Regions from separate parts of the Pseudomonas sp. App30 genome, predicted to be linked through region 3. Evidence: riboswitches for the same ligand, from Rfam matches in the RefSeq annotation. Region 3 holds a riboswitch; each other region holds the start of a gene.
The links. Region 3 has a riboswitch for cobalamin ahead of cobW (cobalamin biosynthesis protein CobW). Riboswitches for the same ligand answer to the same signal wherever they lie in the genome.
Positions count from the first base shown of each region.

Region 1: it holds a riboswitch for cobalamin, as region 3 does, so the genes downstream of both, cobO (cob(I)yrinic acid a,c-diamide adenosyltransferase) here and cobW (cobalamin biosynthesis protein CobW) in region 3, are expected to answer to the same signal.
Region 2: it holds a riboswitch for cobalamin, as region 3 does, so the genes downstream of both, RAM80_RS01220 (TonB-dependent receptor) here and cobW (cobalamin biosynthesis protein CobW) in region 3, are expected to answer to the same signal.

Region 1 is NZ_CP133165.1:2,199,651-2,202,828, reverse strand. Features, by position in the region: gene RAM80_RS10065 (PQQ-dependent sugar dehydrogenase) at 1-874, opposite strand, end outside; cobalamin riboswitch at 1,122-1,350, shown strand; gene cobO (cob(I)yrinic acid a,c-diamide adenosyltransferase) at 1,482-2,093, shown strand; gene RAM80_RS10055 (cobyrinate a,c-diamide synthase) at 2,090-3,178, shown strand, end outside.
Region 2 is NZ_CP133165.1:267,109-270,286, reverse strand. Features, by position in the region: gene RAM80_RS01220 (TonB-dependent receptor) at 1-1,144, opposite strand, end outside; cobalamin riboswitch at 1,252-1,458, opposite strand; gene RAM80_RS01215 (DNA-binding protein) at 1,671-2,660, shown strand; gene RAM80_RS01210 (hypothetical protein) at 2,667-3,098, opposite strand.
Region 3 is NZ_CP133165.1:1,470,834-1,474,011, forward strand. Features, by position in the region: gene cobN (cobaltochelatase subunit CobN) at 1-163, opposite strand, end outside; gene cobW (cobalamin biosynthesis protein CobW) at 167-1,234, opposite strand; cobalamin riboswitch at 1,328-1,520, opposite strand; gene RAM80_RS06545 (cobalamin biosynthesis protein) at 1,616-2,011, shown strand; gene cobM (precorrin-4 C(11)-methyltransferase) at 2,070-2,822, shown strand; gene RAM80_RS06555 (GlxA family transcriptional regulator) at 2,939-3,178, shown strand, end outside.

The sequences.
Region 1 (3,178 bases), 730 kb from region 3:
TGTAGTCAGGCACCAGGTCGCTGCCGATCTCGTCGCGTTCGTTGACTGAGGTCCACAACTGCCCGGTCTGCGGCTCGAAGCCCATGCCGTTGGGGTTGCGCAGGCCGGAGGCGTAGATGCGGTGCTCGCCGCTGGCGCGGTCCACCTCCCAGATCGCCGCGCGGCCTTCTTCCTTGTCCAGGCCGTTCTCGCCGACGTTGCTGTTGGAGCCCACGGTGACGTACAGCTTGTTGCCCGAGGGGCTGGCGATGACGTTCTTGGTCCAGTGGTGGTTGAGCGGCCCGCCCGGCAGGTCCGTCACCTTGGTGCCCTGGCCGCTGATGGCGGTGGCGCCGGTGTCGTAATGGAAGCGCAGCAGGGCATCGGTGTCGGCCACGTACAGGTCGCTGCCCACCAGGGTCATGCCGAACGGCGAGTTGAGGTTGGCGATGAACACCGTACGGGTGTCGGCCACGCCGTCGCCGTCGGTGTCGCGCAGCAGAGTGATGCGGTTGGCGCTGGGCACCCCCGCGCCGGCCTTGCCCATGACCTTCTTCATCACCCAGCCCTTGATGCCCTTGGCGTCCTCGGGCTTGGGCGGCGCGTTGGTCTCGGCCACCAGCACGTCGCCGTTGGGCAGCACGTACAGCCAGCGCGGGTGGTCCAGGCCCTCGGCGAAGGCGGCCACCTGGGTGCCCTTGGCCGGTTGGGGTTTCTCGCCGTCGGGCCAGCCGATGGCGTCGGCGATGTTCACCGTGGGGATCAGTGTCTTGTTCGGTGCTGGCAGCTGCGGGTGCGGGCCGGTGCCGTCGGCCACCTTCAGGGTCGAGGACTCGCCGCAGGCCAGCAGCGTGCTGGAGGCGAGGATGATCAGGGCCAGGCGGGTCTTGTGCATTGTAATTGCTCGCTGAGGCGGAGGTATGTGCTGTAGAGGGGCGGGGTAGGGCAGTGGTTCCAATAAAACCCTGTGACGCGGCCTTTGGCCGCTGCTACGGGGAGTTCCGTAGCAGCGGCCGAAGGCCGCGTCCACAGGCGCTGCGGTGCAATAGCCAGGCCGCGTCAGGGCCGGACGCCGCCTGGCGGCAGCTGCTACAGGGGAGGTATGGCGAGCTTTAATTGACCTCCCACCCCCAACCCTCTAACCTTCCCGGCGTGTTTCAGGTGCCCTGCAGCCCCACGGCTGGCAGGGTGAAACAGGGAAGCCGGTGAGCCGCCGCAGGCGTGCGAGCCCGGCGCTGCCCCCGCAACGGTAAATGAGTCAAGGTCGCGCATGGCGCCACTGGGCCGAATTGGCTCGGGAAGGCGCGTGGCCCCGGGTGTGCATGCCCCCGCTCATGAGTCCGGAGACCGGCCTGGAACCCTTCTTGGCAAGCCGCTGGCTTGCCGGTCCCCTTTTGTTCTGTCGCGCGGGTGAGAGCGGCATTGACGAGTCTGTGCTGCGTCCGTCCGGGCGGCGGCTTTTCGTCGATGTCGCCTGTGTGCAGGTGTAGCGGAGAGCTGCGATGAGTGAATTCCAGGAACGTGAACAACGCCATCTGGCGCGCATGTTGCGCAAGAAGGCGATCATTGACGAGCGCATTGCCAATGCGCCCAACGAATGCGGGCTGCTGCTGGTGCTGAGCGGCAACGGCAAGGGCAAGAGCAGCTCGGCCTTCGGCATGCTCGCGCGCGCCATGGGCCACGGCATGCAGTGCGGCGTGGTGCAGTTCATCAAGGGCCGTAACGCCACCGGCGAAGAGTTGTTCTTCCGCCGCTTCCCCGAGCAGGTGCGCTACCACGTGATGGGCGAGGGCTTTACCTGGGAAACCCAGGACCGCCAGCGTGACATCGCCGCCGCCCAGGCCGCCTGGGAAGTGTCCCGTGGCCTGTTGCAGGATGAGAGCATCGGCCTGGTGATTCTCGATGAACTGAACATCGCCCTCAAGCACGGCTACCTGGACCTCGACCAGGTGCTGGCCGACCTGCAGGCGCGTCCCGCCATGCAGCACGTGGTGGTCACCGGCCGTGGCGCCAAGGACGAGATGGTCGAACTGGCCGACACCGTCACCGAGATGGGCATGCTCAAGCACGCCTTCCAGGCCGGCATTCGTGCCCAGAAGGGCATCGAGCTATGACCCAGCCGCGTCATTGCCCGGCGGTGCTGATCGCAGCACCCGCTTCTGGCCAGGGCAAGACCACCGTCACCGCCGCCCTGGCGCGCCTGCACCGCAACCAGGGGCGCAAGGTGCGGGTGTTCAAGTGCGGGCCGGATTTCCTCGACCCCATGATCCTGGAACGGGCCAGTGGCGCGCCGGTGTACCAGCTCGACCTGTGGATGGTGGGCGCCGAGGAAAGCCGGCGCCTGCTGTGGGAAGCGGCGGCCGAGGCCGACCTGATCCTGATCGAGGGCGTGATGGGCCTGTTCGACGGCACCCCCAGCAGCGCCGACCTGGCGCGGCACTTCGGCGTGCCGGTGCTGGGCGTGATCGACGGCACCGCCATGGCCCAGACCTTCGGCGCCCTGGCCCTGGGCCTGGCGCGCTACCAGCCGGACCTGCCGTTCGCCGGCGTGCTGGCCAACCGCGTCGGCACCCTGCGCCACGCGCAACTGCTTGAAGGCAGCCTCACCGAAGGCCTGCGCTGGTACGGCGCGTTGTCTCGCGAGACCGGCATCGAACTGCCCAGCCGCCATTTGGGCCTGGTGCAGGCCAGCGAGCTGAACGACCTGGACCTGCGCCTGGACGCGGCCGCCAATGCCCTGGCGGCAAGCTGCGAAGTCGCGCTGCCACCGCCGGTGACCTTCGCTGCGCCCACCCCGGTGCCGTGCGAACCGCTGCTGGCCGGCGTGCGCATTGCCGTCGCCCGTGACGAGGCCTTCGCCTTCACCTACGGCGCCAGCCTCGACCTGCTGCGCGCCATGGGCGCCGAGCTGAGCTTCTTCTCGCCGGTGCATGACCAGCAGCTGCCGCCCTGCGACAGCCTGTACCTGCCCGGTGGCTACCCGGAACTGCACCACCACACCCTGGCCGCCAACGCACCGATGCTGGCGGCGATTCGCGGCCACCACGCCGAAGGCAAGCCACTGCTGGCCGAATGTGGCGGCATGCTCTACCTGCTGGACGCCCTGACCGACGTTGACGGCCAGCGCGCCGAGCTGCTGGGCCTGCTAGCTGGCGAAGCGGTGATGCAAAAGCGCCTGGCGGCCCTGGCCCTGCAAGCC
Region 2 (3,178 bases), 1.2 Mb from region 3:
TGTAGGGCGAGTTGTTGGCCAGGCCGAAGCGGATGCGGTTGTACTCGGCGCCCACCACGGTCTTGCTGGCCAGGCCGAACAGGCGGTGGTCGAAGGTGAAGGTCTGGCGGTCGCCCAACTGTTCTTCGTGGTGCTTGATTTCCAGGTAGCTGCCTCGCAGCAGCTGGCCCTGGCTGCTGTCCCAGCTGTAGCTTTCGGCGTTGCGCCAGTGGCGGCGGCTCTTGATGTAGTACAGCTCGTTGCTGGCGCTGATGGCATCGCTCAGGGACCAGTCGCTGGTCAGCCGGGTCCATTGGTCGTCGTAGTGCTGCACGGCGTTGCGCACGTTGTAGTTCTTGTCGCGCAGGCTGTCGTGGTAGTGGCCGTCGATCAGCGGCGTGCCCAGGTAGCTCATGGGGCGGCTGTCGCCCTGCTCATGGGCCAGGGTGAAACTCAGGTCGTCGCTGGCTTGCCAGCGCAGGGCGCCGCTGAAGGCCAGGCTTGAGGACTGGCCACGGTCTACCCAGCCATTGCTGCTTTGCTGGTCCAGGGTCAGCCGGTAGCTGAGGCGCTCGCCCAGCGAGCCGCCGCTGTCGAACGCGGTCTGCTGGCGGTCGTCGCTGCCGTAGCCCACGCGCAGGTGGTTGCTGATGGCGCCCTCGAAGGGCTTCTTGGGGATCACGTTGATCACCGCGCCGGTGGCACCTTCGCCGTTCAGCACCGAGGCCGGGCCGCGGATCACGTCGATGCGCTCCACCATCCACGGGTCCACCGGGAAGGTCTGGGTGCCGGCGCCGGTGTACAGGCGCGCGCCGTCGAATAGGGTCATCACTGACTCGTGGCCGCTGAAGCCGCGCGCCGACAGCGCCGTATTGCCGTTGCCCGGCGCGGCGATGCTGGTGATGCCGGGCGCACGGGTGGCGGCTTCCTGCACCGTGAGGTTGTTGCGCTGGTCGATGGCGTCTTCGTCGAGGCTGCTGATACTGGCCGGGGTTTGCAGCGGCGTCAGGTTCAGGCGCGAGCCTGCGGTGCCAGGGGTGGCCAGCGCGGTGTCGGCGCGTTCGCTGATGGTGGTGGCCGGCAGCGCCAGCTCATCGGCGGCGTGCACGGGCAAGGACAAGGCCAGGCACGGGGCCAGGCGGTGAAGCAGGGAAGTGCGGGACATGCTGTTCCAACTACAGTCAGGAAAAGATGAACCCGGAGGGACACGCATGGCAAATCGCGGGCGCAAACGCCCACGGAAACCGGCCTGCGCCCGCCCACCGCGGGTTGCCAATTGAAGCGTTTGCAGGCCGGTCTCCGGGCTTGCGAGGGGCATGAACGCGCCGCCTTCCCATGCACGATGCACAGTGGCCTGTTGACGCGTTCGCTCGCTTACCGTTGCGGGGGCAGCGCCGGACTGATCACCAAAGTGACGCACCGGCTTCCCGTTTCACCCTGAGCACGGCGGCTGAGGGCACCTGAAACTGGCGCGCATTCGACCACTGATGTGGATCCAGGTCAATGTCTGCGCCTCGATACAATCCTGTAGCCGCTGCCGAAGGCTGCGCTGGCCGGCATGAACACTGAATATCTCCAGTGCATGAAAAGGCCAGCGCAGCCTGCGGCAGCGGCTACGCAGCGTCGCGCCAATGGGGTATATTGCGCGCCATTACAGAATACATACCGCAGTACACTTCAAAGGAGCAGGCATGGCACGGGGTGGGATCAACAAGGCAGTGGTGCAAAAGGCGCGTGAGGCGCTGCTGGCGCGGGGCGAGAACCCCACCATCGACGCCGTGCGCGTGGCGTTGGGCAACACCGGTTCGAAGACCACCATTCACCGCTATCTCAAGGAGCTGGAAGAAACCGACCAGCGCCGCCAGGCCCCGCGCGAGCACCTGACCCAGGAGCTGGGCGAACTGGTAGGCCGCCTGGCTTTGCGCCTGAAAGAGGAGGGCGACGAGTACGTGCAGCAGGCCCAGGCGCGTTTCGACCTGCAGAAAGCCGTGCTCGAAGCCGACCTGGCCGAAGCCGCCAAGGCCCACGCCGCGTTGCTGCAGCAGTTCGAGATCCAGGCCGAGGCCCTGGCCAGTGAGTCGGAGCAGCTGGCCACCTGCCGCACCTCGTTGCAGGCCGAGCACACCCGCAACGCGCGGTTGGGCCAGGAATGCAGCGACCTACAACTGCGCGTGCAGGAGAAGGACGAACACATCCGCTCGCTGGAAGACAAGCACCAGCACGCCCGCGACGCCCTGGAGCACTACCGCCAGGCGGTGAAGGAGCAGCGCGACCAGGACCAGCGCCGCCACGAAAGCCAGGTGCAGCAGGTGCAGGTGGAAGTGCGGCAGTTGCAGCAGAGCCTGATCGTCAAGCAGGACGAGTTGATGCGCCTGAACCGCGACAACGAACGCATGCTGGTGGAGGCACGCCAGGCGCGCAAGGATCAGGACACCGCCACCCAGGCCCTGGCCGACAAGGCCGCCGAGGCCACGGCCCTGGCCACGCAATTGGCTCAGGCGTTGGGCGCGCGCGAGGCCCAGGCCCAGCAGATCGAGGTGCTGCGCCAGGAGCAGGCGGCCCAGGCTAAGGCCAGCAAGGCCCAGGTGCTGCGCGAGGCGCGCCTGGAGCAACAGCTGCAACAGGCCAACGCCACCTTGGCGCAGTGGCGCGCCGACCGCGCCGCGGCCAGCGCCGAGTAACGCCGCTCAGGGCTCGGAAGGGGTATCGTCCGGGCCCACCGGGTGCAGGCCGCTGCGCAGGATGCGCCGCACCCGCTGCATCTTCTCCACCGAGCCGGGCACACCGTTGCCCATGTCCAGCAGGGCCTGGGCGCACAGCTTGGGGCCGTAGCCGTCGAGCTTGGCGAATTCCTCGCCGGACATGTGAATGGTCTTGAGGGCAAAGGCCAGCAGGTTGTCGCCGGGGTTGGGGCCGTTGAGGATGCCCTGGATCATGTACGCCAGGGCCTGGCGGTACTGGCCCTGGGTGTGGATGGCGGCGCAGTCGATGTCGGTGCCGGCGAAGGTCTGCACCATCAGCCGGCGCATGACCTCGTCGAGCAGTGCCGGTTCGCTGCCGTCGTCCTCGAACACCTTGGTGCGGCGCAGGGGAATGACGTTGTCGTCGTGATCGCTCATGGGTACTCCTTGTGGTGACGCTACAGGGAAAGTATGCGCCATTGCGTTGCGCTGTCCATAATCCGCGCGGCGCTGTCCAA
Region 3 (3,178 bases):
GCAGGCTGGGGAAGTCGTCCGGCAGTTGCCGGGCGGCCTCGGCCAGCAGCGCCAGGTGCGAGTCACCGCTGCAGAGAATCACCAGCTCGGCCGGTGTCTGGCCCAGGTCGGCGATGCTGTCGTCCGGCACGAAACCGCCGGGCTGGGTTCTCAGCAGGTGCATGGCTTAACCGTTCAGGGCAGCGCGCAGCTGGCTTTCCAGCAGGGCCGCGTCCAGCTCCTGGCCGATCAGCACCAGGCGCGTGCTACGCGCTTCTTCGGCGCGCCAGGCGCGGTCGAAGTGCTTGTCGAAACGGGTGCCCACGCCCTGGATCAGCAGGCGCATCGGCTTGCCCGGAATGGCCGCGAAGCCCTTGACCCGCAGGATGCCGTGCTTGACCACCAGGGTGGTCAGGGCGTCGAGCAGCTGGGCTTCCGGCGCTTCGGGCAGCTCGATGGAGATGGAGTCGAAGGCATCGTGGTCGTGGTCGTCGTGATCATCGTCGTCGTGGTGATGATCGTGGTGGGTCAGGCGGCCGTCGATGTGCTCTTCCGACTCGGCGCCCAGGCCCAGCAGCACGTCCAGCGGCAGGCGGCCGCTGCTGGCTTCGATGACCTTGACCGCCGGCGGCAGTTCCTCGGCCACTTCGCGGCGCACGGCGGCCAGGGCCTCGGGCTCGATCAGGTCGGCCTTGTTGAGGATCACCAGGTCGGCGCTGGCCAGTTGGTCGGCGAACAGCTCGTGCAGCGGCGATTCGTGGTCCAGGTTGGGGTCCAGCTTGCGCTGGGCGTCGACCTGGTCCGGGAAGGCGGCGAAGGTGCCGGCGGCCACGGCCGGGCTGTCGACCACGGTGATCACCGCGTCGACGGTGCAGGCGCTGCGGATTTCCGGCCACTGGAAGGCTTGCACCAGCGGTTTTGGCAGGGCCAGGCCGCTGGTCTCGATGAGGATGTGGTCGAGGTCGCCACGGCGGGCCACCAGTTCGCGCATCACCGGGAAGAATTCTTCCTGCACGGTGCAGCACAGGCAGCCGTTGGCCAGTTCGTAGACGCGGCCGGTGGCCTCTTCCTCGGTGCAGCCGATGGTGCACTGCTTGAGGATTTCGCCGTCGATGCCAAGCTCGCCGAACTCGTTGACGATGACCGCGATGCGGCGGCCCTGGGCGTTGTCCAGCATGTGGCGCAGCAAGGTAGTCTTGCCCGAGCCCAGGAAGCCGGTGACGATGGTGACGGGAAGCTTGGCCAGTGTTTTCATCGGATGCCCTTGGCAATATGGCGGGCAAACGGGACGAGAACCGCGGGTGCCGGGCACGCGGGTGCATTCGCCACCGGATCACCCCGCCCGGTTGTAGTGGAAGTCTGTCGAGGCAGGTCTCCTGGCTTGCGGCGTGGGCTAGAAAGCCGACCCTGGCGCCTTCCCGCGTGGAACGCAGTGGCATTGCCGGGGCGCGCACCGCTTACAGTTGCGGGGGCAGCTGCGGCTTGGACCGCATTCCCATCTTGGCTCCGCGTGGCGGAGAACCTCGAAGGTGCAAGGCTACGCAGTGTGGGGGGCAAGGTCAACATCGCCCCGTAGCCGCTACCTGCGGCAGCGGCTACGGGTATAGTGGTGGCTTGCAATGTGCGGACGCCTCCCATGCCTGACCTCTACGCCGGCTTCGGCTGCCAGCGCGGCTGCCCCGCCAGCGTGCTGGCCGACCTGCTCGACACCACCCTCGCCCACCACGGCCTGAGCCGCGGCGACGTGACGGGCGTGGCGAGCATTGACCTGAAGGCCGACGAGGCCGGGCTGCTGGAACTGGCGCAGGCGCTGGACGTGCCATTGACGCTTTTCAGCGCCGCGCAGCTCGCGCCTTTCGAGCCCCGGCTGACCCACCGCTCCGCCGTCGCCTTCAGCCACACCGGCTGCCACGGCGTGGCCGAAAGCGCCGCGCTGGCGCTGGCCGGGGCCGGCAGCCAGCTGCGCGTCAGCCGGCAAAAGAACGCCAAAGCCACCCTGGCGTTGGCACAAGCGGGCCCGATTCCCGGATAATCACCGCCTCGCACTTGAATTTCGCTCAAGCAGCATTCGTTTTCTTCAGGATTTGCACATGACCGTCTACTTCATCGGCGCCGGCCCCGGCGACCCGGAACTGATCACCGTCAAGGGCCAGCGGCTGATCCGCCAGTGCCCGGTGATAATCTACGCCGGCTCCCTGGTTCCCGCCGCCGTGCTCGAAGGCCACCAGGCCGAACAGGTGGTCAACAGCGCCGAGCTGCACCTGGAGCAGATCATCGACCTGCTGGCCGCCGCCCACGCCCGCGGCCAGAATGTGGCGCGGGTGCATTCGGGCGACCCGAGCCTGTATGGCGCCATCGGCGAGCAGATCCGTTGCCTGCGCGCACGCGGCATTCCCTTCGAAATCATCCCTGGCGTCACCGCCACTGCCGCCTGCGCAGCCCTGCTGGGCGCCGAGCTGACGCTGCCGGGGGTGTCGCAGACGGTGATCCTGACCCGATATGCCGACAAGTCGCCGATGCCTGAAGGCGAAGCCCTGCACGACCTGGCGCGCCACGGCGCGACCATGGCCATTCATTTGGGCGTGCAGCATTTGTCGAAAATCGTGCTGGAGTTGCTGCCCCACTATGGTGCCGACTGCCCCATCGCCGTGATCCACAAGGCCAGCTGGCCGGACCAGGACTGGGTCACCGGCAGCCTCGCGGACATTGAAGCCAAGGTAGCGGCGAAGGGTTTCCGCCGCACGGCGCTGATCCTCGTCGGGCGGGTGCTGGACACTGACTGTTTCGGCGAGTCGGCGCTCTACCGCGCCGGCCACGCGCACCTTTACAGACAACCCCTGTAGCAGCGGCAGCCCTGTGGGAGCTGGCTTGCCAGCGAGCTGTTGAGGCCCTAAAAGCTCGCTGGCAAGCCAGCTCCCACAGGTGGCCGCTGCTACGGAGAATTGAGCCAGGAGTTTTTATGCGCCGGATTGCCTGTTTGATTTATCCCGAGGTGATGAGCCTGGACGTCACCGGGCCGATGCAGGTGTTCGCCTCGGCCAACGAGGAGCTGGCGCGCCTGGGCCGGGCGCCCGCCTACACCCTGCTGATGCTGGGGGAACAGGCCGGCCCGGTGGCGACCTCGGCAGGTTTCAACCTGTATGCCGAGCAGCGCTACCACGACACCGACCCCGCCAGCCTCGACACCCTGCTGGTGCCC